DNA from 2 places in the Acidovorax sp. GW460-11-11-14-LB4 genome. Region 2 is predicted to be linked to the other one. Evidence: predicted binding sites of a transcription regulator. Region 2 holds the regulator's gene; the other holds the start of a gene.
What was found. The regulator sigma-54, encoded in region 2, starts transcription at its own class of promoters, with help from an activator protein. The targets are predictions, from matches to a motif close to TGGCANGNAANCTGCTTT.

Region 1 (14,593 bases), on a different contig from region 2:
CAGGATCTCGTTGAAGCTGTTGGCCGACGAGCCGGGCGGGCCATAGTTCTTGAGCAGGTCGACGTAGAAGGTGATCGCATCCTTCCAGGGCTTGGACTCGAGCTGCGGCTTCCACTGCATGTCGAACCACTGGCCGCCGAAGGTGTTGACCAGCGTGGTCAAAAACGCCATGTTGTCACCCCAGCCTGGCTTGCCGCGCAGGCAGATGCCGTACACGCCGTTCTTGGGGTCGTGCATCTTGGCGGCCAGGTCCTTGATCTGCGGCCAGGTGGGACGCTCAGGCACCTGCACGCCGGCCTTGTCGGCCAGGTCCTTGCGGTACATCAGCATGGAGCTTTCGCCATAGAACGGCGCGGCAAACAGCTTGCCGTCCACCGTCAGGCCATTGCGCACGGCGGGCAGCAGGTCATCCACGTCGTAGGCAGCATCGGTCTTCAGCTCCTGCAGCCAGCCCTTCTTGCCCCAGATGGGCGCTTCGTACATGCCGATCGTCATCACGTCGAACTGGCCGCCCTTGGTGGCGATGTCGGTCGTCACGCGCTGGCGCAGCACGCCTTCTTCGAGCGTGACCCACTTGAGCTTGATGTCGGGGTTCGCCTGCTCGAAATTCTTGCTGAGCTTTTGCATCTCGATCATGTGGCCGTTGTTCACGGTGGCAATCACGAGTTCGGTCTGCGCATGCGCAGCGGCTCCGCAAAGCGATGCCGCCAGGGCGGCAACGGCCAGAGCCAGGCGAGTGTGTGGACGAGTGGAACGGGGCATCGGAACGTCTCCTGCGTAGTTGGTATGGATCTGCCATTCAACGCCAGTCGAATCTCGGCATTGATGGGCTGAACGATACCGATGCTCTGATGCTCAGTTGATACTTTGAAAAGCACTACACATACTAAATTTCGCCAGAATCTCAGGATTTATACCTAGTCGCATCAATTGGGTATGTGCATTGTGGGCCTGGGGCGCCCGCCCTGGCGCTGCGGGGTGCTGCACACATTTGACCCAAGGGCGCGCCCTGAGTGGGCCGACTGTTTCCAAAACTGGAACAGTCAGTTTGCGACCAAGTGGTTTTTCCCTGAACACCATCGGCGTACAGTTCAACCCATCGATGAGCCGAACCCGCAAGGCGACTCACCGAACCCGGTTCAGGAATGGTTTTTGACCCGGCTTTTTTGAGACGCTTTTTCAACTTCAAGGACTTATCAATCATGAACAACACCGCACGTTTGCTCTCCATCGCCGCTGTCGCCGCTTTCGCTTCTTTTGGCGCCCAGGCTGACGAAGCCGATGCTTCGCAGTTCGCCACCAAGTTTGAAACCAACCGCACCCGCGCTGAAGTGGCTGCTGAAGCCGCTACCGTGGCCCAGACCCGCTCGATCGAGCCCGCTGGTTCGCGTGTGGTGACCTACAAGTCCACAGCTGACCGCGCTGCCGTGCGTGCCCAGGCTGCTGAAGCTGTGCGCACTGGCCAGATCCCTTCCGGCGAAATCGGCGCTCTGTAAGCCGTCCCGGAATCAACGGACCTGCCCCCACCCCATCAAGAATCGAGATCACCATGAACAAGACCACACGTTTCCTGTCCATCGCTGCCGTGGCTGCTTTCTCCGCTTTCGGCGCCCACGCTGACGAAGCCGACAGCTCGCAATTCGCCCTGAAGTTCGACACCAACCGCACCCGCGCCGAAGTGGCTGCTGAAGCCTCTACCGTGGCCCAAACGCGTAGCATCGAACCCGCTGGTTCGCGTGTCGTGACCTACAAGTCGACTGCCGACCGCGCTGCAGTGCGCGCCGCAGCGGCCGAAGCGGTACGCACCGGCAAGATCCCTTCGGGCGAAATCAGCGCAATGTAAGAATGCGGGCCTTCCCATGGTGGTGGCCTCTCACGGTTGTGGGTGCTGCCACCATGCGGAAGTGTTTCCCCCTGACTCTCTGAGAGGGCTCCTGCATGGGAGCCCTTTTTGCATGGACAAAAAGCTCAGGCCACCAGTGTCTTGAACATCACATGGGCATCGACATAGCCCCGCGTGTGGTGCCGGAAGGCCCCGGGCAGCGTGCCCACGATCGCAAAGCCCAGGTGCTGCCACAGCCGCACGGCGCGCACGTTGCTGGCTACCACCAGGTTGAACTGCATGGCCCGAAAGCCCATGACCACAGCCTGCTGCTGGGAGTGCTCACACATCAACGAGGCCACGCCCTGCCCCTGCGCGGTCGGCGCCACCACATAGCCACAGTTGCACACATGGGCGCCCTGCCCGGCCTGGTTGGGCTTGATGAAATAGGTACCCCAAATCTCCCCGCCCGCGCCAAGGACGACAAAGGTTGCGGCAGGCAGCTCTACCCAGGCTTTGTGGATCTCGGCCTCGGTGCTGTCGGGGGCAAACGCATACGTGTCTCCCGCCCGGAAGGTGGTGCGCAGGATGGGCCACACGGCGGGCCAGTCGGCAGCCTGGAGGGGGCGGATGGTGACGGGGGTATCGGAAGTCGTCATGGGAAGTGCAGTGGATGGATGGCGAATCTGGCATTCTCCCGCTCCGCATAAAATCCGCCGTCGGCAACGGCCACCCCTTGATGGCGGCGCCCTACCCTGAGTGATCCATCCCATGACCCAGCCTTCTGCTGCCCCGCCAGCTCCTGCCTTGCCCGCCCGCCCCGTGCGCTCCCAGTACGAAGATTTCATGCGCCATGTGTTCACCCACGGCGTGGACAAGTCGGACCGCACCGGCACCGGCACCAAGAGCGTGTTCGGCCACCAGATGCGGTTTGACCTGAAGGAAGGTTTTCCGCTGGTCACGACCAAGAAGGTGCACCTCAAGTCAATCATCCAGGAGTTGTTGTGGTTCCTGACCGGATCGAGCAACAACAACTGGCTGAAAGAGCGCGGCGTGACCATCTGGGATGAATGGGCTCGCGAGGACGGCGACCTGGGCCCGGTGTACGGCGTGCAGTGGCGCAGCTGGCCGACGCCGGACGGCGGGCACATCGACCAGATCAGCGACGTCATCCAAACGCTCAAGACCAACCCCGACTCGCGCCGCATCATCGTGAGCGCCTGGAACGTGGCCGAGCTGCACAAGATGGCGCTCATGCCGTGCCACGCTTTCTTTCAGTTTTACGTAGCCCCGGCGCAAGAGCCCGGCGGGCGCGGCACGCTGTCTTGCCAGTTGTACCAGCGCAGCGCAGACATCTTTCTGGGTGTGCCGTTCAACATCGCCAGCTATGCGCTGCTGACCCACATGGTGGCCCAGCAGTGCGACCTGGAGGTGGGCGACTTCGTCTGGACGGGTGGCGACTGCCACATCTACAGCAACCACCACGAGCAAGTGCAGACCCAGCTGGCGCGTACGCCCTACCCCTACCCCGTGCTGAACATCAAACGCAAGCCGGGCAGCATCTTCGACTACGAGTACGAAGACTTTGAAGTGGTGGACTACCAGTGCCACCCTGCCATCAAGGCGCCCGTGGCAGTCTGACCTGACCACTGCACCAGCCAGCCTGCGGCACAGGCCCCGCTTTCACCCATAACCAATACAACGAGCTTCTATCTATGTCTTCCGGCGGATTCCACGTACACGGCCCCCACGACCACGCGGTCGAACATGCCACCCACGGCCACGATGCTGCGCACCACGGTGCGGACCATGGCGGCGGCTCGTCCACCAACAAGATCGCCATGTTCACGGCCATCGTGGCCACGGTGGGTGCCATCTTTGCCTACATGGGCGGCGCCACCCAGGCCAATGCGGGCCTGATGAAGAACGACGCGGCCATCAAGAAGACCGAGGCCTCCAACCAGTGGAATTACTTCCAGTCCAAAAGCACCAAACAAAGCCTGGCCGAGCTGGCCCGTGACCTGACCCCGGCCGAAGCCGAGAAGGTCAAATACCAGGCCAAGATCGACCGCTACGAAAAAGAGAAGAACGAGATCAAGACCGCGGCCGAAAAGCTGGAGGCCGATGCCCACGCCTTCGATCAGCAAAGCGAGGCCCAGATGCACCAGCACCACCGCTGGGCCCAGGCCACCACCGCGCTGCAGGTGGCGATTGCCCTGGCCGCGATTGCGCTGCTGACCAAGAAGAAGTGGCTGGAATACGGCATGTACGGCGTGGCCGCCGTGGGCCTGGGTGTGGGCGCGCTGGCGTTCCTGCACATCTGATCCCCTCCCCATTCAAGCACCGAGCGAGCCCTATGCCCCTGCACCTCATTTACGCCCGCGCGGCCAACGGCGTCATCGGCAAGGACAACCGCCTGCCCTGGCACATCCCCGAGGACATGGCGCACTTCAAGCAGCTCACGCAGGGATGCCCGGTGGTCATGGGCCGCAAGACCTGGGACTCGCTGCCCGCACGCTTTCGCCCCCTGCCCGGCCGCACCAACATCGTGGTGACGCGGCAGGCCGACTGGCAGGCCGAGGGTGCCCACCGCGCAGGCAGCCTGGCCGAAGCACTGGCGCTGTGCGACGCGGGCAAAACCGTGTGGATCATTGGGGGCGCGCAGATCTATGCCGAATCCTTGCCCCTGGCGGACTGCGTGGAGGTGACGGAGATCGCCCAGGACTTTGACGGCGATGCCTATGCCCCCGTGCTGGGCGCAGAATGGGTAGAAACCGCCCGCGAGCACCACGTGAGCGCCAACGGGCTCCCGTTCAGCTTTGTGACCCGTGTGCGCCGCGCCTGACGCTTCTGCCCCTTTCCTCATCTACTCACATTTTGATAGCTGCCAGCGCATGATCCACTAGCGCTACCGGCCAAAAACCATGCAAATTGCCACCTGGAACGTGAACTCCCTGTCGGTGCGCCTGCCCCAGGTGCTGGCCTGGCTGGCCGCCAACCCGGTCGATGCCCTGTGCCTGCAGGAGCTCAAGCTCACCGACGACAAGTTTCCCCACGACGCGTTGAAAGAGGCCGGCTACGAAGCCGTGGCCTTCGGCCAGAAGACCTACAACGGCGTGGCCATCCTGAGCCGCCACCCGTTGCGCGACGTGGTGCGCAACATCCCTGACTTTGGCGACGAGCAGGCCCGTGTCATCGGTGCCACGCTGGACACTCCGGCAGGCCCGCTGCGCCTGCTCAACGGCTACTTCGTCAACGGCCAGGAGCCGGGCTCGGAAAAGTTCGCCTACAAGATGCGCTGGCTGCAGGCGCTGCAGGACATGGTGCGCGCCGAGATGGCCGCCCACCCGCGCCTGGTGCTGGTGGGCGACTTCAACGTGGCACCGGAAGACCGCGACTCGTATGACCCCGAAGGCCTGCGCGAGACCATCCACCACACCACCGAAGAGCGCAACCACTTCCAGGCGCTGCTGGCGTTGGGACTGACCGATGCCTTCCGCATGTTCGAGCAGCCCGAAAAAAGCTACTCGTGGTGGGACTACCGCATGCTGGGCTTCCAGAAAAACCGGGGCCTGCGCATCGACCACATCCTGGTGAGCGAAGCGCTCAAGCCCACAGTGACGGCCTGCGTGGTGGACCGCGCCCCGCGCAAGAACCCGCAGCCCAGCGACCACGCGCCGGTGGTGGTCACGATGAGCGCCTGATACGCCCTGGAACCGCTGGGCTGCAGCCCTCAGGCTGCCCGTATGCGACGCAAAAAAGGCTGCCAGAGTATTCCTCTGGCAGCCTTTTTTCTGGGGGCAACCCTCAGATGCAGCACAGGCGCCATCTCAGGCGTGGCTTCCCCCAGGGACTCCCTTGGCCCCTGAGATCAGGGCCGTGGCGAGAACCCGTCGCGCAGCGCACGCACCTCGTCGTGGTTGCGCTGGGCGCCTTGTGCCTGGCGCTCCACCAGCGCGCGCACATCTGCAGGCAGCGTCGCCTTCAACGCCTTGCGGTAGCGGGCCACCGCAGCGTCCTCGCCACGCTCGCACTCTTCCAGCACGGCCTTGTCGTCGCGGGTGGAAAGTGCCGTCTTCACCGACACCCAGCCCCGGTGCAGCGCACCTGCCACCGTGCCGCCCTGTGCAGGGTCGCCATTCAGGCGGCGGATCTCATGCTCCAGCTCGACAGCGGCAGCGGCACATTCACGCGAGTGGCGCTGGAAGATGCCCTTGAGCTGGCCCGACTCGGCATGCTCTGCACAGGCATGGAAGCCGTACTCGCCATCGCGTGCAGACTCCAGCAGGTCATTGAGTACATCGACCACATCCTCGGCGTCGATCACGTCCATCGGACGGTCGGTGGCGAGCGCAGTGCGGTTGGCGGCGCGCTCCCACGCCGCACGGGTGGCGGGGCGCACATCGGTCCAGGCTAGGCCGTCGCTGCCGTGGCGTGCGCGCCAGTCGTCCGCTAGGCGCGGCTCGATGGCGTCAAAGTCGCCCTCGTAGCGGCCCACAGACGACCAGCCCAGCTCATAGGCGGGACGGTATTGGTCGTACGTGCGGCCGCCCACGTAGTACGGCTCGCGGTGGTAGGTTTCGCGCCAGTAGGCGTCTTCTTCGGTGGGGTTGACGGCCTCGGCAGCCGCCTTGCCAGCCAGGCCGCCGGCCACAGCCCCCGCTACGCCACCAATGGCAGCGCCGACCGGGCCGCCGAAAGCACCGGCAGCAGCGCCGGCTGCAGCGCCACCCAAGGCAGCACCCACGCCCGTTCCGACGGGGTGAGCACCCGGCTCATTGGTCAAAGGGTCACGGTTGGCATCGTTGAAATCCGACATAGGAACATCTCCGGTTGGTTGACAGTGACTTCATTGTTGAAGCCACCTCCGGAGTGCCGGGTCGGCCCAGGGAGGGCCTGCATGTAGGACATGGCCCGCCATGCAGTGCGATGCGCAGCGCGCATCCGGGCCAGGTTGCAGCGATGCCACCAGCGATGTAGTGGCACCTTGCATTGCTACGATTTCAATAGCTGCAGAGGCATGATAAACATGCACCTGCGGCCATTTTCATACTTCATCCGGCGCGTCCAGCCCCAACTCCTGGATCTTGCGGGTGATGGTGTTGCGCCCAATGCCCAGGCGCTGCGCGGCCTCCATGCGACGGCCGTGGGTGGCCACCAGGGCCGTGCGGATCAGGCGCGACTCAAAGCGCCGCGTGAGCGCGTCCCACACCTCGGGCTGGCCACCTGCGAGCAGTTTTTGCGCCTCGGTTTCCAGTGCCTGCTCCCAGCTGTGGGCAGCAGCCACAGGGGCTGCGGCGGCGTCGGCCGACCAGGACGCAACGGCCGCAGGTGCAGACGCCGACACCGGAGCAGACGCCTGCGCTGCAGGGTGCAGGCCACCCACCAATTCGGGTGCAGGCTGCGCCACTGGCGCAACAGGGGCCAGCGGGGCCACCGGCATCGATGTCACCGTGGCCGCCGCAGGCTCGGCGCCCGCCGTGGCGCGCACTGGCGGCTGGTACACCGGGGCTTCCAGCACCTCGGGCGGCAGGTCCTGCAGCGAGATCACCTGGGCAGGCGCCATCACCGTGAGCCAGTGGCAGATGTTCTCCAGCTGGCGCACGTTGCCCGGGAAGGCAAACTGCTCCAGCCGCGCCAGTGCTGAATCGGCAATGCGCTTGGGCTCCACGCCCAGCTGCCGCGCGCTTTGCTGCAGAAAGTGGCGCGTGAGCATGGGCACGTCTTCATGCCGCTCGCGCAGCGCGGGCAGGCGCAGGCGGATCACGTTGAGGCGGTGGAACAAGTCCTCGCGGAAGCCGCCTTCCTTGACGCGCTGCTCCAGGTTCTGGTGGGTGGCGGCAATCACGCGCACATGGGCCTTGACGGCTGCGTGGCCGCCCACGCGGTAGAACTGGCCGTCCGACAACACGCGCAGCAGGCGCGTCTGCAAATCAAACGGCATGTCGCCGATTTCGTCGAGGAACAGCGTGCCGCCCTCGGCCTGCTCGAAGCGGCCGCGCCGCTGGGTCTGGGCGCCGGTGAAGGCGCCGCGCTCATGGCCGAAGAGTTCGCTCTCCAGCAGGTCTTTGGGGATGGCGGCGGTGTTGATGGCCACAAAGGGGCCGTCTGCCACGGGCGAATGCTTGTGCAGCGCGCGCGCCACCAGCTCCTTGCCCGAGCCCGATTCGCCGGTGATGAGCACCGTGACCTGGCTTTGCGACAGCCGCCCGATGGCGCGAAACACGTCCTGCATGGCGGGCGCCTGGCCCAGCATTTCGGGGGTCGCGGTCTGGCGCTCTTCGGTGACTTCTTCGCGCTGGCTTTCTTCCACCGCTCGGCGGATCAGCTCCACCGCCTTGGGCAGGTCAAACGGCTTGGGCAGGTATTCGAACGCGCCGCGCTGAAAAGCCGACACCGCGCTGTCGAGGTCGGAGTACGCCGTCATGATGATGACGGGCAGGCCGGGCTGCAGCTCGCGCACCTTCTCCAGCAGTTGCAGGCCCGAACCTCCGGGCATGCGGATGTCGCTCACCAGAACCTGGGGGCCCTGGCGCGCGGGGTCGCCTGCGGTGACATCGGCCAGTGCGTCCAGCACTTCGCGCGGGTGCGTGAAGCTGCGCGTGGGCAGGTTCTCGCGGGCCAGCGCCTTTTCCAGGACGAAGCGGATCGAGGGGTCGTCATCTACTATCCAGATCGGCTTCATATGTTTTTCTTACCTTCCCTGTGGTTGCGTGTCAGGGACCGTCATGCGCTGTCAGGGCAAGGGGATCAGGATTCGGAAGTCGGTGCGACCCGGTACGCTGTCGCATTCGATCAACCCGTGGTGACGCTGCACGAAGGTTTGCGCCAACGTCAGCCCCAGCCCTGATCCGCCGTCCCGACCCGATACCAGTGGATAAAAAATCCGCTCCTTGATGGCATCGGGTACGCCCGGTCCGTTGTCGATGACATGCAATTCCAGTGCCAGCCGGTAGCGCTGCCGGCCGAACGTGACCTGGCGGGCCACGCGCGTGCGCAGCGTGATCACGGCATCGCCCTTGGCGATTCGCTCTGACAACGCTTGGGCCGCGTTCTGCACGATGTTTAGCACCGCCTGAATGAGCTGCGCACGGTCCCCACGAAACTCGGGGATGGAGGTGTCGTAGTCGCGCTGTACCTTGAGGCCCTGCGGGTATTCGACCAGCACGAGCGAGCGCACCCGCTCGCACACCTCATGGATGTTCACGTCGCCCACCAGATGCGGGTGGCGGTGGGGCGCGAGCAGCCGGTCCACCAGGCTTTGCAGGCGGTCGGCCTCGTGGATGATGACCTGGGTGTATTCGGTGAGCTCGCGGTTATCGAGCTCCATCTCCAGCAGTTGCGCCGCGCCTCGAATGCCGCCCAGCGGGTTCTTGATCTCATGGGCTAGGTTGCGGATCAGCTCCTTGTTGGCCTGGGCCTGGTCACGCAGGCGCTCTTCGCGGTCCTGGCGGGCCTGCTGCTCCAGCGGCCACAGCTCCACCAGGATTTCGCCCACCTGCTCGGCATCGGCCACGTTGACATGCACGGGCACCGGGTCCTGGTGCAGGCGCTTCAGGCTGGCCTCGTAGCGCAGCGCGGCAAAGTCCTTGCCCCGGGCGCCCGCCAGTGCGGTCTGCAGCAGTGCCGGGTCGGTGAAGAAGGTAGAGAAGTCCGCCCCTTCCAGGGTGCGGCGCGAGAGGCCCAGTGTGTTTTCCAGCGCGGCATTGGCAAACTGCACCGCGCCATCGTCAGCGCGCAGCACCGCCACCAGGGTGGACATCAGGTCCAGGGAATGAAAACGCCCGGTGTCAGCGCCGGGAAGGTCGGAGGAAGAAGGGGCACTCACACGCAATCACCGCTGTCAGTTGGTGGGTGCAGCAGGGGCAGGCAGGCGGGCAATCTCGCGCTTGATACCCGCAATGTCACTCTCGCTGCGGGCCACGCTGGCCTTGAGTTCAGCCGTGCGTTCGGTGTAGCGCTGGGGGTTGCGCAGATCGAGTGCGTTGCGCTCGGGGGCGCCGTTGTTGTATTCCTTGAGCAGCTCGGCATGGCGCGTTTCCGCTTTGCGCAGCTCGGACTCCAGAATCGCGCGGGCATCCGAGTCACGGGATTTTTGTTCGTTGTTGCTGACGCGTGGAGCGTTGGCGGGCGAGGTCGCAGACGACGGGGCTGCCGCACCACCCGCTGCAGGAGCTGCGGCAGACGCTGGGCGGGTGCCCTGCACAACGGTAACGTTGCCGCCCTCCACCAGCTTGCAGCCGCGCTCCTTGGCTTGCTGGGCGTTGTTGGTGTATTCGTTGCCGCAACGGTAGATGCGGTCTTGCGCCTGGACTGCGGGGACGGTGGCGGCGATGAGGAGCAGGGTGATGAGCGTTTTATTCATTCGGTTTCCTCGCACTGACATGCAGGGGACAGGGGAGTATCCCCCAATCACCCTACATCTCCAATCCAACAAGGGCAGACCCTTGAAGGGCTGTGTATACGGATGCAACACCTGGCGTCTTGGTTCCGCCGCACGCGTTCGGCGCAGGTAGCGCCGCCGCCCGCCCATGAAAAAAGGCGGCTTGCGCCGCCTTTTCTTGAGCAATGGTCTGCAGGCAGACGATTACAGCGAGTAGTACATGTCGTACTCGACAGGGTGCACTGCCATGCGGAAGCGGGTCACTTCGTTCATCTTCAGATCGATGTAGGCGTCGATCATGCTGTCGGTGAACACGCCACCCTTGGTCAGGAACGCGCGGTCCTTGTCCAGATGTTCCAGGGCCTGGTCCAGGCTGTGGCACACGGTGGGCACCAGCTTGTCTTCTTCTGGAGGCAGGTGGTACAGGTCCTTCGTAGCGGCTTCGCCAGGATGGATCTTGTTTTCCACGCCGTCCAGACCGGCCATCAGCAAGGCTGCGAAGCCCAGGTAGGGGTTCATCAGTGGATCGGGGAAGCGGGCTTCCACGCGACGGCCCTTGGGGTTGGCCACGTAAGGGATACGGATCGAAGCGGAACGGTTCTTGGCCGAGTAGGCCAGCTTCACCGGTGCTTCGAAGTGAGGCACCAGGCGCTTGTAGCTGTTGGTACCGGGGTTGGTGATGGCGTTCAGGGCACGGGCGTGCTTGATGATGCCGCCGATGTAGTACAGCGCGAAGTCCGACAGACCAGCATAGCCATCGCCAGCGAACAGGTTCTTGCCGTCCTTCCAGACGGACTGGTGCACGTGCATGCCGGAGCCGTTGTCGCCGTGGTAAGGCTTAGGCATGAAAGTGGCGGTCTTGCCGTAAGCGTTGGCCACGTTGTGGATCACGTACTTTTGCAGGATCGTCCAGTCGGCGCGCTCGACCAGCGTGCTGAACTTGGTGCCGATTTCGTTCTGGCCAGCGCCTGCCACTTCGTGGTGGAACACTTCAACCGGAATGCCCAGGGATTCGAGGATCAGGGACATCTCGGCGCGCATGTCTTGCGTGCTGTCAACAGGAGGCACGGGGAAATAGCCGCCCTTGACGGTGGGGCGGTGGCCACGGTTGCCGCCTTCGAGCTTGGCGCCTGTGTTCCAGGGGGCTTCGTACTCTTCGATTTCGTAGAACGTGTTGTTGGGTTCAGTGCTCCAGCGCACGCCGTCGAAGATGAAGAATTCTGGCTCGGGACCGAAGTAGGCCGTATCGCCCAGGCCGGAGGCCTTCAGGTAGGCTTCAGCGCGCTTGGCAATGGAGCGGGGATCGCGGTCGTAGGCCTTGCCGTCGGTGGGCTCGATCACGTCGCAGGTCAGGATCAGCGTCGTTTCTTCAAAGAACGGATCGATGTTGGCCGTGCTCGGGTCGGGGATCAGCTGCATGTCGGAGGCTTCAATGCCCTTCCAACCGGCGATCGACGAGCCGTCAAAGGCATGGCCCGAAGTGAACTTGTCTTCGTCGAAGTGAGAGACGGGCACCGTGGTGTGCTGTTGTTTGCCACGGGTATCGGTGAAACGGAAGTCAACGAACTTGACTTCGTTCTCCTTCACCATCTTCATCACGTCTGCAACGGTCTTGGCCATCAGGTTCTCCTGGATAAAGCGCTTGTTGAAAAAAGAGTTTGCCGAAATAAAAGCAGTTTGCGTGCCAGCCGAGTGCAGCACCGCACTATGAAGGAGCGCTACCCGCGACAGGTCGGCGTGGCATGCGCCAAAAAGCACCAATACGGTGCAATCCATCTACCAAATCTGAGTCTCACAGATTGCGCACCAATTCAGGGCCGCAATTTGCACCAAATTCGTGCAATCCTGTTTTCAAAGCCTGCCATGCAGCAGGCACCGAGGACGCGGGCCCTTTGACACCCAGTTCGATATGCCGCCCGTATTGTGGATGATCTACGCTGGGCAAACTGAACACCCGCACATCCGGGTGCGATTTTTCAATCTGCTCCATGAGGGGCGTCAAGGCTGCCTCCATCGCACCATAAACCACCACCGACTGCTCGGTCTGCGGTGCCCGGTTGAAATGGGCTGCGTAGTGGTGCTCCAGCACCCATTCGATCATGGGCCAGGCCATGACTGGGAAGCCCGGAACGAAGTGCACGGCACCGCCCCCAGCCCCGTCGCAACTGAAGCCGGGGATCTTGTTGTAGGGATTGGGGATGATGCGCGCACCCACCGGGAACATGCCCATGTTGAGGCGGTGCACGTTGTCGGACCGGTCGGGCTCATAGGGCACGCCCTGCTCGCGCGCCACATCCTGCATGCGTTCGCGAATCAGCGTCTCGGCTTCTGGGTGCAGGGCCAGATCCCGGCCCAGGGCACGTCCAGCACATTGCCGCGTGTGGTCGTCTGGGGTTGCGCCAATGCCGCCACACGAGAACACCACATCGGCCGACGCGAACGCCCGCTGCAAAGTGGCCGTGATGCGGTCCGGGCTGTCGCCCACATAGTCGGCGTAGGCCAGCGACAGGCCCCGCGCCGATAACAGGTCGATCACCTTGGGCATGTGCTTGTCGGCCCTTTTGCCTGACAGTATCTCGTCACCCACGATGATGAGACCAAAGGTGGGGGTCATGGTGGATTGTCTCCAGGGTTCGGATTTGCAGGGGGCGGCAGCACGAGGGCTGAGGGTGCCGCCATGTTCAGAGCTGGCGCGTCTTTGGGATGCGCGGCCGCTTCGGCCAATGGGGCGTGCCCGGTCGTCGGCGCCATGGTGGACCGCTCGGCACGCAAGCGCTGCAGGGCGGCCAGACCGTAGTGCGTGAACCACAGCGAGGAAAACGCGAACACCAGGGTGTAGATCCAGATCGCCAGCGGCACCAGCACAAAAAACGCGGCGGCAAACACCACGCCCGATGCCCACACAATGCTGGGCGCCGCCCCGAGATAGCCTGTGACGATACCAATGCCCAGCAGGCTACTGCGATGGCGGCGGAATATCTCCAGGCGCTCTTCCTTGCTGGCGTGGTCTGCCAAGGCGTCGAACACCATCACACGGTAGGTCAGCCAACCCCAGATCAGCGGCGGCAGGATGAGCACCAGCGGCGGCACCAGCCACAGCGGAACGGACACCACCAGCGCCACCAGCGCCAACACCGTGGACCCTACCGACCAGGCCACACTCGCGATGAAGGACCCGCCCTTCTTGCGCTCCAGATCCGGAAACCGCCGCGCAGCCACCAATGCCACCAGGGCGGGGGTCATGAGTACCGCTACGGTCAGCAGCGACACCACCACCAGCACAGGCGCCACGGCCAGCACCACCATCAACGGCGCCATGACAGCAGTCACATCCCCCAGGCCCCAGCCCTGAAGCCAACCCCAGACGCTGGCCAGCAACGAGGACGCATCGAGCAATGCGCGCATCTCCTGCACCGCCGCGTCCCAATAGAAGTAACCCAGGCCGAGTGCCAAAACGGCGATCAAGAACAGAGGCAAGAGCGACAGCGCAATCACCCGCGGACGCAGGCAATAGGCAGCGGCACGCCAGAAAGAATCAAGCAGTAATCCCATGGCGGCAAGCATACAGGCAGCGCCCGCCAAGCCGCTCAGGCCCTGCCCAGCAACCTCAGTACGCCCCGCCATTGCTGGGACCAGAACCCCGCGCCGTAGTCGCGCACACGGCCATCGGGGCCCGGCTCGACCTGGTCGCGCACGCCCGTGGGGTCAAAGCGCTTTTCAAAGTTGGCCGTGCCCATCAGCATGTCCCACCAGGGCAGAAGCACCCCGAAGTTATGCCCACCGAGCACCACGCGCGGCTGCGCGGCTGGCAAGCCTGCTGCAGCGCCGGTCGCTGGCTTGACCGTCTCGTGGCCAATGCCAATGCTGTGGTGCCGGCGGTGAAACCGGGGGCTGATCCAGAGCCGCTCACCCACCTGACCAAACCACAGCCGCACGTTGGCGTGCTGAAAGCTCTCGCTGAGCTGAGTGATGGCCACGATGGCAATGAACTGCCCCGGCGCAACGCCAATCAGCTGCGCCACCGTCACCAGAATCACGTCGCGCAGCAGGTCATCGAGCAGGTGGTTGCGGTTGTCGCTCCACATCGTCATCTGCTGCTGTGCATGGTGCAGCGAATGCAGCCGCCACCACCACTCAAAGTGATGCTGCCCCCGGTGGATCCAGTAGTCCACAAAATCGAACACCACCAGATACAGCAGCAAGCTGACCCAGGAGATGTCCGTCACACCCGGCCAGAGGCCATCGAGCTGGAACGTGCTGATACCCGCCACACGCAAGGCACCAAACAGTGAATCCGCCAGCGGATCCACCGTGAAAAACAGCGCCAGCCGGAACAGTCCCAGCCGGTGAATCAGGGTGTAGAGGATGTCAGTGCGGATGGTGGTGCG
Region 2 (14,593 bases):
CGATTCCTTCAGGCGCATCTTGCCGGGCAGTTTCAGGTCGGGCGTGAGCATCCAGGCCGTCCAGCCGCTGTAGTTCTTCTTCCAGTGCGTGGCGAGCTGGCTGAAGAATTCGCCGCCGTCTTCGGTCTGCGCCTCTTCGCGGCCCACGGCCATGCCCTGGGCGCGGTCGGCGGCGCGCTCGCTGGCGTTGCGGCCTGCAGTGCCGGCGGCGGCAATGCGCTCGCCGTAGGGCGGGTTCAGCAGCATCACACCGGGTTGCTCGCAGGGTGGCATGCGCTGCAGGGCGTCGCCGCCGCGCAGCTGCACGGCGTCGGCCACGCCCGCGCGCTCGGCGTTACGCTGCGCAAAATCAACCATGCGGAAGGCGACATCACTGCCAAACAGGGGGACAGCGCTAGTACATATTGCACTTTCAGCTTCGTTTTTTATATCACTCCAGACATGCGCCTGGAACGGCAGCAGTTTCTCGAACGCAAAACGCCGCAACATGCCCGCCGGGATGCGGCAGGCGATCTGTGCGGCCTCGACCACGATGGTGCCGCTACCGCAGCAGGGGTCGTACAGGGGCTGTGGGTTGTCGCCATGCGGGTCCCAGCCGCTGGCGGCGATCATGGCGGCGGCCAGGGTTTCCTTGAGCGGCGCGTCGCCCTTGTCCTCGCGCCAGCCGCGCTTGAACAGCGGCTCGCCCGAGGTGTCGATGTAGATCGTGGCTTCGTCGGTGGTCAGGTGCAGGTGGATGCGCACATCGGGCCACTGGGTGTTCACATCGGGGCGCACGCCGCTCTTGTGGCGGAAGCGGTCGGCCACCGCGTCCTTGACCTTGAGGCCCGCGAAGTTCAGGCTCTGCAGCGGGCTGTGCTGGGCCGTCACCTCGACCTTGAAGGTCTGGCGCGTGGTGAACCATATCTCCCAGGCCACCTCGCTGGCCATGGCGTAGAGGTCGTTCTCAGACCGGTACGGGCGGTGCGCCAGTTGCACCAGAACGCGCTGGGCCAGGCGGCTGTGCAGGTTGAGTTGCATGGCCTGGCGCCACGAGGCGCGCAACAGCACACCGCCCCGGCCCACCAGCAGGTCTTGCCCCGTGAGGCCGGTGATGGCATGCACCTCGTCGGCCAGAAAGCCCTCGACGCCCGCGGCGCAAGGGAGAAAAAGTTGGAGTTGGTTCATGTCGATGGGGAGGATACGCGCTCGGACAATGCATGGGAATCCGGCGTTCCCGCGCGGGCCAGCAGCAATTGGCGGATGGATTCGGGGATCAGTGCCACCTTGCGGTCGGCCTTGCCGATGAAGACGATACCGATCTTGCCGCGCGCCACCTCGCGGCCGGAGGTCTTCTCGGTCATGCAGAACACGAGGTCGAAGCCGTAGCGGTTGAAGTCTGCCGGGGCCATCTCCACCCGCATGGTCTCGCCATGGAAACCTTCGGACTTGTACTGCGCCACGATGTCGCCCACCACGATGGACAGGCCGCCCACATCCGCCTCGGGGTACCCCAGCGACTGAAAGAAGCGCACCCGCGCTTCGGACACTAGGCTGAGCAACTGCGCGTTGTCCAGGTGCCCGCCCTGGTTCACGTGGCTGATGTAGATCTGCAGCTCGGTGGCAAAGCCGAAGTGCGGTGGGAGGTCGAAGACGATGCGGGCCATGGTGGGCTGCGGTGGGTAATACGGAAACAACAGAAAAGACTACGGCAGCGCAGGCGCACCGTGCGCCAGCTGCCAGAGCGACTACAGCGCTTTGCGGAGATTCGCCGGCGCGATCTTGAGCGCCTCGCGGTACTTGGCCACGGTGCGGCGGGCGCATTCGATGCCCTGCTCCTTGAGCATCTCGGCGATCTGGCTGTCGGACAGCGGCTTGGCCGGGTTTTCGGCGGACACGAACTGCTTGATCAGTGCGCGCACGGCCGTGCTGGACGCATTGCCACCGGTCTCGGTGCCCAGGCCAGAGCCAAAGAAGTACTTCAGCTCGTAGGTACCGATCGGCGTGGCCATGTACTTGGCCGTGGTCACGCGGCTGATGGTGGACTCATGCAGGCCCAGCTCGTCGGCGATGTCGCGCAGCACCAGGGGGCGCATGGCCAGCTCGCCGTGGGTGAAGAAGTTCTTCTGCCGCTCGACGATGGCGCGCGAGACGCGCAGGATGGTGTCAAAGCGCTGCTGGATGTTCTTGATAAACCAGCGCGCCTCCTGCAGCCGCTGCTGCATGCCCTGGTGGCCCTCGCCGCCCTTGTGGCCGCGTAGCGCACCTGCGTAGATGTCGTGCACGCGCAGACGGGGCATCACGTCGGGGTTGAGCTGCACGATGAAGTTGTGCTGGCCGTCCCGCCCGTTGGCGCGACCGGCTTTGCGCACGATGACGTCGGGGATGATGATGTTGCGCTCTACGTCGGCAAAACGGCGGCCAGGGCGAGGCTCCAGGCGGGCGATGAGTGCCATGGCAGACCGGGTGCGTTCTTCTCCGGCCACGCCACCTTCGCTGCACAGCTGCGTCAGGCGGCGGATGTCGCGGCGGGCCAGCATCTCCAGCGGCTGCTGACAGATGCGCAGCGCGGTCTGCACGGTCTCGGGGTCGGCGTCGCTGTCTTCGTCGGCCGCCAGCGCGGTGAGCTGCAGCGTCAGGCATTCGGCCAGGTTGCGCGCGCCCACGCCCACGGGCTCCAGGCTCTGCAGCAGACGTTGGGCCACGGTGAAGCGGTGCACCAGTTCTTCGATCTGTTCCAGGTCGTCGGGCCCGGCCAGGCTGGTAGCGAGTTCTTCCAGAGGCTCTTCGAGGTAGCCGTCGTCGTTCAGCGATTCGATGAGAAAACGCAGCGCGGCCGTGTCCACTTCAGACAGCCGCAGCGACAGTGCCTGGCGGTGCAAAAAGGCGGTGAGCGATTCGTGCGAACGGGCCAGCTCGGTGGCGTCGGCCTCGTCGCCTTCCGCATCGTTGCGGGTGCGCGCAGGGGCGTCGCCACCCCACTCGGCGTCGTTGGGCGCCATCTCGACGGTGCCGTCGCCGCTCCAGTCGGGCTCGTCGGCACCTGCACTGGGGATTTCAGCCTCGTTTTGGCTCTCAGCGCCAGTACTGCTTGCGCCGACAGCTCCTGAAAACATAGCATCATCGGCGCTGTAGTCGTCGGCCTGCGCGGGCGTGTCGGCGGCTTCCAGGCCAAACTCCTCGCGCGGTGCTTCGTCGGCATTGCGTTCGAGGAACGGGTTTTCGTCGAGCATCTGCTCGACTTCCTGCGAGAGTTCGAGCGTGGACAACTGCAGCAGCCGGATGGACTGCTGGAGCTGGGGGGTCAATGCAAGGTGCTGCGAGACGCGCAGCGACAGTCCAGGCTTCATCACATGCGGAAATGCTCGCCCAGGTACACGCGGCGTACTTCGGCGTTGTCCACGATCTCGGAGGGCGTGCCCTGCGCCAGCACGCGGCCGTCGCTGATGATGAAGGCGTGGTCGCAGATGCCCAGCGTCTCGCGCACGTTGTGGTCGGTGATGAGCACACCAATACCGCGTGCCTTGAGGAAGCCGATGATGCGCTGGATCTCGATCACTGCGATGGGGTCGATGCCGGCAAAAGGCTCGTCCAGCAGGATGAAGCGCGGCTGGGTGGCCAGGGCGCGGGCGATCTCGACGCGGCGGCGCTCGCCACCGGACAGTGCCAGCGCGGGCGAGGCACGCAGGTGGTCCACACGCAGCTCTTGCAGCAGTGCCGTCAGGCGTTCTTCGATGGCGTCGCGCGACAGCGGCTGGCCGTCATCGGCGCGCTGCAGTTCCAGCACCGCACGCACGTTTTCTTCGACGGTGAGCTTGCGGAAGATCGAGGCTTCTTGCGGCAGGTACGACAGACCCAGCCGAGAGCGGCGGTGGATGGGCATGTGGGCCACCGAGTGGCCGTCGATGCGAATATCGCCTGCATCGCTGCGCACCAGGCCCACGATCATGTAAAAGGATGTGGTCTTGCCCGCGCCGTTGGGGCCGAGCAACCCCACAACCTCGCCTTTTTGCACCACCAGCGACACATCCTTGACGACCTTGCGGCTGCCATAGGATTTGGCCAGATGCTGTACCTCCAGGCGGCTACCCGCCTGGGAGTCAGGACCGGTACTCACAGCAGGCCCGCTCACTTGGCGCCGCCGCCAAGGCTGTTGCTGGGGCGCAGCGCCGGTGCGGGCGCGTCAGGCGCTGGGGCCGGGGCTGCCGCGCCGGGCGGAGGGTCTTTGGGCGCCAGCACGGCGCGCACACGACCACCGGGCGCTGGTGTGTCGCCCGCTGCGGCAGAAGAGGCTGGTGCCTTCTGGCCATCGACGGTGAACACATCGGTGAGGTTGTTGTAGACGATCACGGCGCCGGTGATCTCGTCGTTCAATACCGACCCACGGTACCGGCGGAGTTCGGCGCGGGTGATGAAGCGCACGTTGTCGGCCTTGCCGTCGTATTCGATGACTTCGCTTTCGCCTTCGATGAACTCGTCAGGCGCCCCCGCCACGGTGTCGCGCTTTTGGCGGAAGAACGCCCGTTTGCCCGCCTCGGCCGTGACCACGCCGTACTGGTAGCCGTCGGCGTCCTGGCGCACATCCAGCCGCGCGCCGCGCAGCACGATGGTGCCCTTGGTCATCACCACGCGGCCCGAGAACACGCTGGTCTGCTTGAGTTCATCGTGGCGCAGGGCGTCGGCCTCGATGTTCATGGGCTTGGCACGGTCAGCCTTTTCGGCATATGCCATGCCCGCAAGGCCGGTCAGGGCTGCGAGCACAAGGAGGGGGAGTAGGCGGTGGGTCATAGGGCACGAATCTTGCAATGATTGTAGCCACCCGATGGTACCCACCCCGAAAAAAAAGCCCGCGTCAGCGGGCCTTTGGGACAACTTGCCGACAGGGTCGGCACATCGTCAGGCTTTGCGTGCCGTGGCCGCCAGGTATTCGACCACCTGCAACACGGTTTGCATGCTGCCGGCCATCGTGCCGTCGGTGTAGTACTTGCCTGCCACACCCATGGAAGGCACGCCCTCAACACCGTACGAATCTTGCAGCTGCGAGGCGCGACGCACCTGGTTGGCCACGCTGAAGGAGCCGTAGACCTCCTTGAACTTGGCCGCATCAACGCCCTGCTGGGTCACCCAGGCCAGGATTTCGTCGTCCTTGGCGAGCTTGGCCTTTTCCACGTGGATGGCACGGAAGACCTTGGCGTGCAGGGCTTCGAGCTTGCCCATGCCTTCGAGCGTGTAGTACAGCTTTTGCTGGGGCACGAAGCTGGCGTTGAACGCCACGGGCACGCGGCGGATGGAGAGGTCCTTGGGCGCAGCCTTGACCCAGGCGTCCAGCGTGGGCTCGAAGGCGTTGCAGTGGGGGCAGCTGTACCAGAAGAACTCGATCACATCGACCTTGCCGGCCGGCGCATCGGGGGTGACGGGCTTGTCCAGCCGCTTGAAGTCCTTGCCCTCCTTGAACTGGCGGGCTTGCGCCATCGCGGGGTTGGCCACTGGCAGCGTCAGGGCAGAAGCGGCAACCGCAGAGGCGGCGGACAAAGAAAACTCACGGCGTTTCATGACAAAGACTCTCCTGGTTCAGGTATGCGGGATGTGAGACATCCCTTTACAAAAAGTTCAGCCCTGGTGGTGGCGCTGTATGCACAGGCCCCTGTTCACAGCCACAGGCCGATCAGCGCTGCACACGCACCAGCGCCGATTCCAGCCCGGCGCCATCGAGTTTCTCTTTGAGCACTTCGGCATCGTCACGCTTGGTGAAAGGACCGATGCGCACCCGGAAGACCGCCCGGCCATTTTGCTCACGCTCGCTCACGCGGGCCTCCCAGCCCAGCATGGCCAGCTTGGCGCGCTGGGCGTCTGCGTCGGCCTGGGTGCGGAAGGCGCCCGCCTGCACAAAGTAGTCAAACGGGTCCACACTGCCCTTGGCCGCGGCCTTGGCCACGGCCAGATCGCCCAGCGGGTCAGCGCCCGGCTTGCTCTCGGCTTTGGCCTCGGCTTTGGCGTCTGGCTTGCTCGCGGCAGGCTTGGCAGCCGACGCGGCGGCGCGCACCTCAGGGGCGGGAGCGGATGCAGGCGCTGACGCGGCTGCCGCCACCGCTGGCGCCGCAGGGCGGGCCGGGTTCTTGCCATACAGCGGCGAGTTCGGGTCCCAGTTCTTGTTTTTCTGGGACTCCGCTGCGTCTAGGTCGGCACCGCGGCCATTGCCCTTGTTCAGGAAGGGCACCGGCACCTTGGTCACGTACACGGCCACGGCCAGCGCCGCGCCCAGGCCCACGATGACCCCGACGATGAAGCCGACAATGGTCCCGCCCGTCTGTTGCTTTTTCATATTGGTAGTAACTGCTTACATTCTGGCCGGGGCCGACACGCCCAGCACGGCCAGGCCATTGTGCAATACCTGGGCGGTGGCAGCGACCAGCGCCAGGCGCGCCTTCTTCACAGCCTCGTCGTCCACGAGGATGCGCTCGGCATCGTAATAGCTGTGGTAGCTGGCGGCCAGGTCGCGCAGGTAGAAGGTCACATCGTGTGGCGCCTCACCGTCGGCGGCGGCGGTGAGCATCTCGGGGTACTTGGCCAGTTGCAGCATCAGCGCCTGGGCCTGCGGGCCTTCGAGGGCAGACAGGTCCACATCCTTGAGCGAAGCCACATCACCACCGCCCGCCTCTTGCCACGCACGCAGCACCGACTGGATGCGGGCATGCGCGTACTGCACGTAGTACACGGGGTTGTCGTTGTTCTGTGCCACGGCCAGGTCCACGTCGAAGGTGTACTCGGTATCGGGCTTGCGGCTGAGCAGGAAGAAGCGCACCGCATCCTTGCTGGTCCACTCGATCAAATCGCGCAGCGTGACATAGCTGCCGGCACGCTTGCTGATCTTGACCTCTTCGCCGCCCTTGACCACCCGCACCATGGTGTGCAGCACGTAGTCGGGGTAACCCTTGGGGATCCCCACATCGGCCGCCTGCAGGCCGGCGCGCACGCGGGCGATGGTGCCATGGTGGTCCGTGCCCTGGATGTTGACGACCTTGGTGAAGCCGCGCTCCCACTTGGCAATGTGGTACGCCACGTCGGGCACGAAATAGGTGAAGGTGCCGTCCTGCTTGCGCATGACGCGGTCCTTGTCGTCGCCGTAATCGGTGGACTTGAGCCACAGCGCACCGTCCTGCTCGTAGGTCTTGCCGTTGGCTACGAGCTTGTTCACCGTGGCCTCGACGCGGCCGCTGGTGTACAGGCTGGATTCGAGGTAGTACTCGTCGAACTGGAGGTTGAAGGCCTGCAGGTCCTTGTCCTGCTCGTTGCGCAGGTAGGCCACCGCAAACTGGCGGATGTTGTCGTAGTCCTCCACATCGCCGTTGGCCGTGAACTCGCGGTCGTCAGCCTTCACGGTGGCCTTGGCCTTGAAGGCCTCGGCGATGTCGGCGATGTAGTCGCCGTTGTAGAAGTTCTTGGCCAGCGGGTTCTCGCTGTCGGTGGGCCAGCAGTCGTCGCCAGGCTTGAAGCCCTTGGCGCGCAGCTGCGTGCTCTTGGTCAGCGTGTCGATCTGTACGCCTGCGTCGTTGTAATAGAACTCGCGGTGCACCTTCCAGCCCTGGGTGCTGAACAGGTTGCAAATCGCATCGCCCAGCGCGGCCTGGCGGCCGTGGCCCACGTGCAGCGGGCCCGTGGGGTTGGCCGACACGAACTCGACCAGCACCTGCTGGCCGTTGCTGGCTTGGTAACCAAAGCGCTCGCCCGCAGCCAGCACCTCACGCACCACTTCCTGCTTGGCGGCGGGTTGGAGGCGGATGTTCAGAAAGCCCGGGCCCGCGATTTCAATGGCGGACACCCAGCGCTGAAAGGCGGGCGTGGCTTCGAGTGCGGCCTTGAGCTGCTCGCCCAGTGCGCGCGGGTTGAGCTTGAGGGGCTTGGCCAGTTGCATGGCCGCGGTGCAGGCGAAGTCGCCATGGGCCGCCACCTTGGGAGATTCAAAGGCTGCCTTGGCGCCAGCGCCGGGGAACAGGTTTTCCAGCTCGGCTGCGAGCGCAGCGAGCAATTCATTTTTGGCTGTGAGCATCGGTGGATTTTACGGGTCTGCCAGCAGCAGGGCGCCAGACGCGCCGCCAGGAGGCATCCCGCAGCGAAAGGCACAATGGGCCGCAATGCCCTTTCAACCGGAGAGTGCGCGTGCAACCCCAGCCCATCCTGCTCTATCGGCGCCGCTGGACCCTGGTGTTTCAGGTGCCTTTTGTGCTGCTGATGGCGGTATGCCTGGCCTTCTCGCTGTATTGGGCGTCTGTATCGAACGACCGACTGCTCACGGCCCTCTGCCTGTGTGCCGCATTCGTCTCCTTCTGTGTGGGCGGAACCCTGGGCCGGTCCGCCCTGGAGGCCTACCGGGAGCAAGACCCGGCGGTGGTCATTGACGCCACCGGTATCACCGATCTGCGCCAGGACGACCCGCACACCGTGACCTGGGAGGCCATGGAACGTGCGCACCTGGACGACTACGAAGGCGTGATCTTGGTCAAGTTGCGCCCCGGCCACAGAGACTCCGCACGGGGTGTGATCGTCAAGGCACTCAAACGCTGGCAGCAACGGGGGGATGTGGTGTTTGCCCTGGGTGGCCTGGCGCACGACCCCCGGCAGATCCACACGGCACTGAAAGCCTTTCATGCAGCCGCGGCCACCAGGGCCCGCGCAGGGTTGTGATGACGGGTCCGCGTTGTCGCGCGCCATGTTCTATGGTGCAATGCCGCCGGGACCCCCCATAACGCATTCACACCAGGAGATTCCATGAAAAAGCTTCTTTCCCTGACTGCACTCGGCCTGGCGCTGACACTGGGCTTTGGTGCCCACGCCGCCGAAGACGCCAAGGCCCCTACCAAACAGCAATCGAAGATGGCGACCTGCAACAAGGACGCCGGAGACATGAAGGGCGACGAGCGCAAGGCCTTCATGAAGACCTGCCTGAGCAACAAGCCCGCCACCCAGCAGGACAAGATGAAAACCTGCAACGCTGACGCCAAGGCCAAGACGCTCAAGGGCGACGAGCGCAAGGCCTTCATGAGCGAGTGCCTGAAGAAGTGAAGTAAGTTCACACCCGGTGCATCTTCACCGGGCTCGATAAGCAAAAGCCCGCCGGCATCCAGCCAGGCGGGCTTTTTTATGGGGGGCGTGTTTGCACTTACCAGCCGCGCGCCCAGAACACTGCAATCACGGCCACCACAGGCAGCACATGCGACTGGATCATCACCAGGCGGCGGACCCGCGCGACTTCTGCGGCGGGCGGCAGGGCGCCAGTGATGCGCAGGTTCTGGCGCCAGCGGCGAAACGCAGCCGAGGGCACAAACGACAGCACGACCATGGCCAGCACCAGGGTGATCTTGATGTGAAACAGGGGCTGCGACAGGTACCACGAGGCGCCCTTCACGCCCCAGATCAACCGGGCCAGGCCGCTGCCAATCATCACCGCCCCGGCCACACCGTAGATCACATCCAAGCGGGCCAGGCGCTCGACCACGGCAGCATTGAGCCACTCGATACGGCACAGCGCCGCCTGGCTGGACAGAAAAACCACAAAGGTCAGGATGGCCAGAAGGTGAAAGGCGGCCAGGATGGCTTCGAGGGTCATGGTGCAGATTCCTTGTAGCGCCCGAGGCCACTGCGCAGCTCCAAGCGCTCACAGTGCCATCCGGCAGGGCCACCATTGTGCGCGATGGCGCGGGCCTGACCGCTCCAAAAAGAAGCGGCGCGGGCCCGAAAGCCCGCGCCGCTGGCAGCGCTGATTCAGCAAGTACCCGCCATCAAGCCACGGTGCGCGCCACCGTCGCCACAGGCACATCCGCCGACACCACGGGGGCCGAGGCCGCAGACACTGCGAGCGGCAGCGGATGGCCATTCATCGCCGCGTCCAGGCGATCTTGGTCCAGCGCGTTTTCCCAGCGGGAGACGACCACCGTGGCCACGGCGTTGCCGATGAAGTTGGTCAGCGAGCGGCATTCGCTCATGAAACGGTCCACGCCCAGAATCAGCGCCATGCCGGCCACGGGCACTTCGGGCACCACGGCCAGGGTGGCGGCCAAGGTGATGAAGCCCGCGCCCGTCACGCCCGCCGCGCCCTTGGACGACAGCATGGCGACGAGCAACAGCGCCACCTGGTGGCCCAGCGTCAGTTCGGTGTTGGTCGCCTGGGCGATGAACAGCGCGGCCAGCGTCATGTAGATGTTGGTGCCGTCCAGGTTGAACGAGTAGCCCGTGGGCACCACCAGGCCCACCACCGACTTGCTGCAACCCGCCTTTTCCATCTTTTCCATCAGCGATGGCAGGGCGGATTCAGACGACGAAGTGCCCAGCACCAGCATCAGCTCGGCCTTGAGGTAGCGGATCAGCTTGAACACCGAGAAGCCACACAGGCGCGCCACCAAGCCCAGGATCACCACCACAAACAGCAGCGAGGTGACATAGAACGAGCCCACCAGCCACGCCAGGTTGACCAGCGAGCCCAGGCCAAACTTGCCAATGGTGAACGCCATGGCACCAAACGCACCCAGAGGCGCCGCCTTCATCACGATGCCCACCACCTTGAACACAGGCGTCGTCAGCGCGTCCAGAAAGTTCAGCACCGGGCGGCCTGCCTCACCCACCATGGCCAGGCCAATGCCGAACAGCACGGCCACCAGCAGCACCTGCAGGATGTTGTCGCCCACAAACGGGCTCACCAGCGTCTTGGGGATGATGTCCATGGCAAAGCCCGTGAGCGTCATCTCGTGCGACTTGGCCACGTAGCCCTTCACCGCCGTCTGGTCCAGGTCGGCCACATTGATGTTCATGCCCGCGCCGGGCTGCACCACGTTGGCCACCACCAGGCCCACCACCAGGGCCAGCGTGGAGAAGAACAGGAAGTACGCCATGGCCTTGCCGAACACGCGGCCCACGGTGGAGAGCTGCGACATGCCAGCGATGCCGGTCACGATGGTCAGGAAGATCACCGGGGCGATGATCATCTTGACCAGCTTGATGAACGCGTCACCCAGCGGCTTGAGCGCCTCGCCGTAGGACGGCTCGAAATGGCCCAGCAGAACGCCCAGGACGATGGCGAACACCACCTGGAAGTACAGTTGCCGATAAAAAGGCAGCTTCAAGGTCGAGGCTGCGGGAGCGGAATGGTTGTGCATGGAACGGGTCTCCTGGGGTCACGGGTCTGCACCACCGGGGTGCCTCCGGCGCGCGTCAAGGGTGCCGTTTGTACCGCTGCACTTTGTTTCAGCCGATAACCTATTGGTATTAGTCGAGAGCGGCTTCATAGGAGAGCGCGCGCACCAAATCAGGGTAACTACCTAGTCCCCAGCCTGGTGCAGCACACTCCCACCCGCACCCAATTGGCCTTGGTGCCGCACAACCACCCCGCTGGATTCCCATGCCCACGCCCCGCCTTCGCCAGTTCTGGACGCTGCTCATCCTGCTAGCAGGCACGGTGGCCAGCATGTTCGCGGCTGGCCAGTGGGCCTGGCACCGGTCCTTGCTGGACGAAAGCGAGAGCGTGCAGCGCCAGCTGGCCCTGTACGGGCAGACGCTGGCCCAGCGCATCGACCGCTACCGCACCCTGCCCGAGGTGCTGGCCCTGGACGCGCAGTTGCAGGACGCCCTGCGCCGCACCCTGAGCACCGACGAGGTAGCGCAGCTCAACCGCAAGCTGGAGCAGGCCAACGGCGCCAGCCAGTCCTCCACCCTCACCCTGCTCGACCGCGACGGCCTGGCCGTGGCCGCCAGCAACTGGCGCACAGCCACCAGCAATGTGGGCGTGGACTACAGCTTTCGCCCCTATGTGCAGCAGGCGCTGGCCCAGGGGCGCGGCAGCTTCTACGGCATTGGCGTGACCACGGGCGAGCCGGGCTACTTCCTGTCGCAGGCCATCCGCGACGACAGCGGCCACATCCTGGGGCTGGTGGCCATCAAGATCGCGCTGCAGGAGCTGGAGCGCGAATGGCTGCAGACACCCGACATCGTGCTGGCGTCGGACGCGCATGGTGTGGTCTTTCTCGCCAGCCAGGACGCATGGCGCTACCGCCTGCTGGAGCCGCTGGACGACGAAGAGCGCCGCGAGCTGAACGCCACCCGACAGTACTCCGACCAGCCGCTGCGCCCGCTCGACGTCCGCGTGGACGACCGCCTGGACAATGGCGGGCGGCTGGTGCGTGTGCAACCGTCCGCCGACATGCCCGCCCCGCCCGGCCGCATGCTGTGGCTGACCCAGCCCCTGCCCGGCACGCCCTGGCAACTGCACCTGGTGCACACCACCCACAGCAGCATGGCTGACAGCCGCTGGGCGGCCGCAGCCGGGGGCGGCGGCTGGCTGGCCCTGTCGCTGCTGGTGCTGTTTGTGCGCCAGCGCCAGCGCCTGGCCCGCCTGCGCCAGCGCAGCCGCCAGGAGTTGGAGACCGTGCTGCAACAGCACGCGCAGGAGTTGCGCACCGCGCAGGACGGCATCGTGCAGGCGGCGCAGCAGGCTGACATGGGCCTCTCCCGCAGTCTGGAACACCTGCCCCAGGGGGTGGTCATCATCGACGCCGACCTGAAGCTGGTGGCGTGGAACTCGCGCTATGTGCAGCTGTTCCGCTACCCCGCCGACCTGATGCAGGTGGGTCGCCCCATTGAAGACCTGATGCGCCACAACGCGCGCCGGGGCCTGCTGGGCCCGGGCCCGGTGGAAGAAGCCATCGAACGCCGCCTGGCGCACCTGCGCAGCGGCACCCCCCACCTGCACGAAAGCGCCAAGGAAGACGGCACGGTGCTGGAGATCCGGGGCAACCCGTTGCCCGAGGGCGGTTTTGTGACCAGCTACGCCGACATCACCAGCTACAAGAACGCCGCACGCGAGCTGCGATCGCTGGCCGATGCGCTGGAGCAGCGCGTGGCCGACCGCACCCGCGACCTGGACGCCGCGCGGCGCGAAGCCGAGCAGGCCAACCGCTCCAAAACCCGCTTTGTGGCCGCCGCCGTGCACGACCTGCTGCAGCCCCTGAACGCCGCACGCATGTTCACCTCGCTGCTGCGCAGCCATCTGCCAGGCGACGCCGAACGGCACGCCGTGGACAGCATCGACGGCGCCCTGGCCGCGCAGGACGCCATCCTCAACAGCCTGCTCGACATCTCGCGCATGGAGTCGGGCCAGTTCGATGTGCACATCCACGACGTGGCCCTGGGGCCCCTGCTACAGGTGCTGGGCCACAACTTTGGCGTGCTGGCCGAAAGCCAGGGCCTGCAACTGCGCTGCGTGCCCACGCGCGCCGTGGTGCGCACCGACGATAACCTGCTGCGCCGCATCCTGCAGAACTTTGTCTCCAACGCCATCCGCTACAGCCGGCGCGGGCGCATCGTGGTGGGCTGCCGCAGGGTGGGCGACCACCACCTGCGCATCGAGGTGCACGACCAGGGCCCCGGCATCCCCGAGTCATTGCAGCGCGAGATCTTTGAAGAATTCCGCCGCCTGGACGAAGGCCGCGCCGACGACCGGGGCGCAGGCCTGGGCCTGGCCATCGTCGAACGCCTGGGCCGCTTGCTGGGGCACGAGATTGGCCTGCGCTCGCAACTGGGGCGCGGCAGCGTGTTCTGGGTGTGTGTGCCGCTGGGCAACCCTGCCGCCGCGCAGCAGGCTGCGCCCCCCGCCACCACGCAGCAACCCGCCGACGACGCCCCCCTGCAAGGCAGCAGCGCCTGGGTCATTGATGACGACGGCCCTACCTGCGCCGCCACGCAGGCCCTGCTGCAGCGCTGGGGCTGCACGGTGCCGCTGGCCGCTGGCGCGCCCGAGGCCCTGGCCGCCGCCCAGCCCGGCCGGGCGCCGCAGCTGGTGCTGCTGGACGTGCACCTGGGCGCCGGCCTCCACGGCCCCGAAGTGTTCGCGCAGCTGTGCCAGCGCTGGGGCCAGACACCCGCCGTGATCCTGGTCACCGCCGAGCGCGATGCCACCCTGCGCCGCCAGGCCGCCGAACGCGGCTGGGGCTTTCTGGCCAAGCCGGTGCGCGCCCCCGCGCTGCGGGCGCTGGTGAGCCAGACGCTGCTGAGACAGGGAGCATCCCCCTGAGCCGCTGCGCGACGGGGCGGCCTTTGCACGGCGCCTCAGGCAGGGTGCTGCGCCCGGTTGGAGAGGCCGCGCTCGTCGCTACGCTTTTAGTAGCATCCAGGGCTCGTTGAATAGGCGACAGCGGCCGTTTTGATGCAGATCTCCACCTCAGGAAGACACGCCGTCTTCCGTCTCCAGGCTTTTGACCAGCACCGCCGCCTGCGTGCGGCTGTAGCACGCGAGCTTTTTCAGGATGGCGGTGACATGCACCTTCACCGTGTTCTCGGCCAGGCCCAGCGCGCTTGCAATCTGTTTGTTGAGCAGGCCATCGGCCAGACACAGCAACACGCGGAACTGCTGGGGCGTGAGCTGTGCCAGCCGCGCGGCCAGCTCAGCGTCGGCCTCGGAGCGCTCGGCCGCCATGGGCGGGAACCAGCTGCCGCCATCCAGCACGGCCTGGATGGCGTCGCCCATGGCGTCGGCGGGCGCGGACTTGGGGATGAAGCCCGCAGCACCAAACTGCTGCGCGCGGCGGATGACGCGGGGGTGGTCGTTGGAAGAGATGATGACCACGGGCAG

Region 1: a site for sigma-54 is predicted at 11,875-11,892, ahead of glnA (type I glutamate--ammonia ligase). Genes of this name have one in related genera too.

What each region holds. Positions count from the first base shown of each region.
Region 1 is NZ_JBWKYJ010000026.1:36,586-51,178, forward strand. It holds gene AC07X4_RS11750 (ABC transporter substrate-binding protein) at 1-762, opposite strand, end outside; gene AC07X4_RS11755 (DUF4148 domain-containing protein) at 1,203-1,496, shown strand; gene AC07X4_RS11760 (hypothetical protein) at 1,550-1,843, shown strand; gene AC07X4_RS11765 (GNAT family N-acetyltransferase) at 1,969-2,481, opposite strand; gene AC07X4_RS11770 (thymidylate synthase) at 2,594-3,463, shown strand; gene AC07X4_RS11775 (DUF4337 domain-containing protein) at 3,538-4,146, shown strand; gene AC07X4_RS11780 (dihydrofolate reductase) at 4,179-4,667, shown strand; gene xth (exodeoxyribonuclease III) at 4,747-5,526, shown strand; gene AC07X4_RS11790 (ferritin-like domain-containing protein) at 5,694-6,641, opposite strand; gene ntrC (nitrogen regulation protein NR(I)) at 6,870-8,507, opposite strand; gene glnL (nitrogen regulation protein NR(II)) at 8,559-9,584, opposite strand; gene AC07X4_RS11805 (hypothetical protein) at 9,666-10,187, opposite strand; gene glnA (type I glutamate--ammonia ligase) at 10,410-11,825, opposite strand; gene AC07X4_RS11815 (competence/damage-inducible protein A) at 11,998-12,819, opposite strand; gene AC07X4_RS11820 (EI24 domain-containing protein) at 12,816-13,757, opposite strand; gene AC07X4_RS11825 (sterol desaturase family protein) at 13,793-14,593, opposite strand, start outside.
Region 2 is NZ_JBWKYJ010000066.1:4,218-18,810, forward strand. It holds gene AC07X4_RS19165 (THUMP domain-containing class I SAM-dependent RNA methyltransferase) at 1-1,167, opposite strand, end outside; gene AC07X4_RS19170 (acyl-CoA thioesterase) at 1,164-1,646, opposite strand; gene AC07X4_RS19175 (RNA polymerase factor sigma-54) at 1,728-3,329, opposite strand; gene lptB (LPS export ABC transporter ATP-binding protein) at 3,329-4,111, opposite strand; gene lptA (lipopolysaccharide transport periplasmic protein LptA) at 4,108-4,767, opposite strand; gene AC07X4_RS19190 (thiol:disulfide interchange protein DsbA/DsbL) at 4,876-5,532, opposite strand; gene AC07X4_RS19195 (SPOR domain-containing protein) at 5,645-6,301, opposite strand; gene argS (arginine--tRNA ligase) at 6,317-8,026, opposite strand; gene AC07X4_RS19205 (hypothetical protein) at 8,137-8,661, shown strand; gene AC07X4_RS19210 (PsiF family protein) at 8,746-9,039, shown strand; gene AC07X4_RS19215 (DUF2214 family protein) at 9,137-9,583, opposite strand; gene AC07X4_RS19220 (dicarboxylate/amino acid:cation symporter) at 9,756-11,126, opposite strand; gene AC07X4_RS19225 (hybrid sensor histidine kinase/response regulator) at 11,369-14,035, shown strand; gene AC07X4_RS19230 (LuxR C-terminal-related transcriptional regulator) at 14,183-14,593, opposite strand, start outside.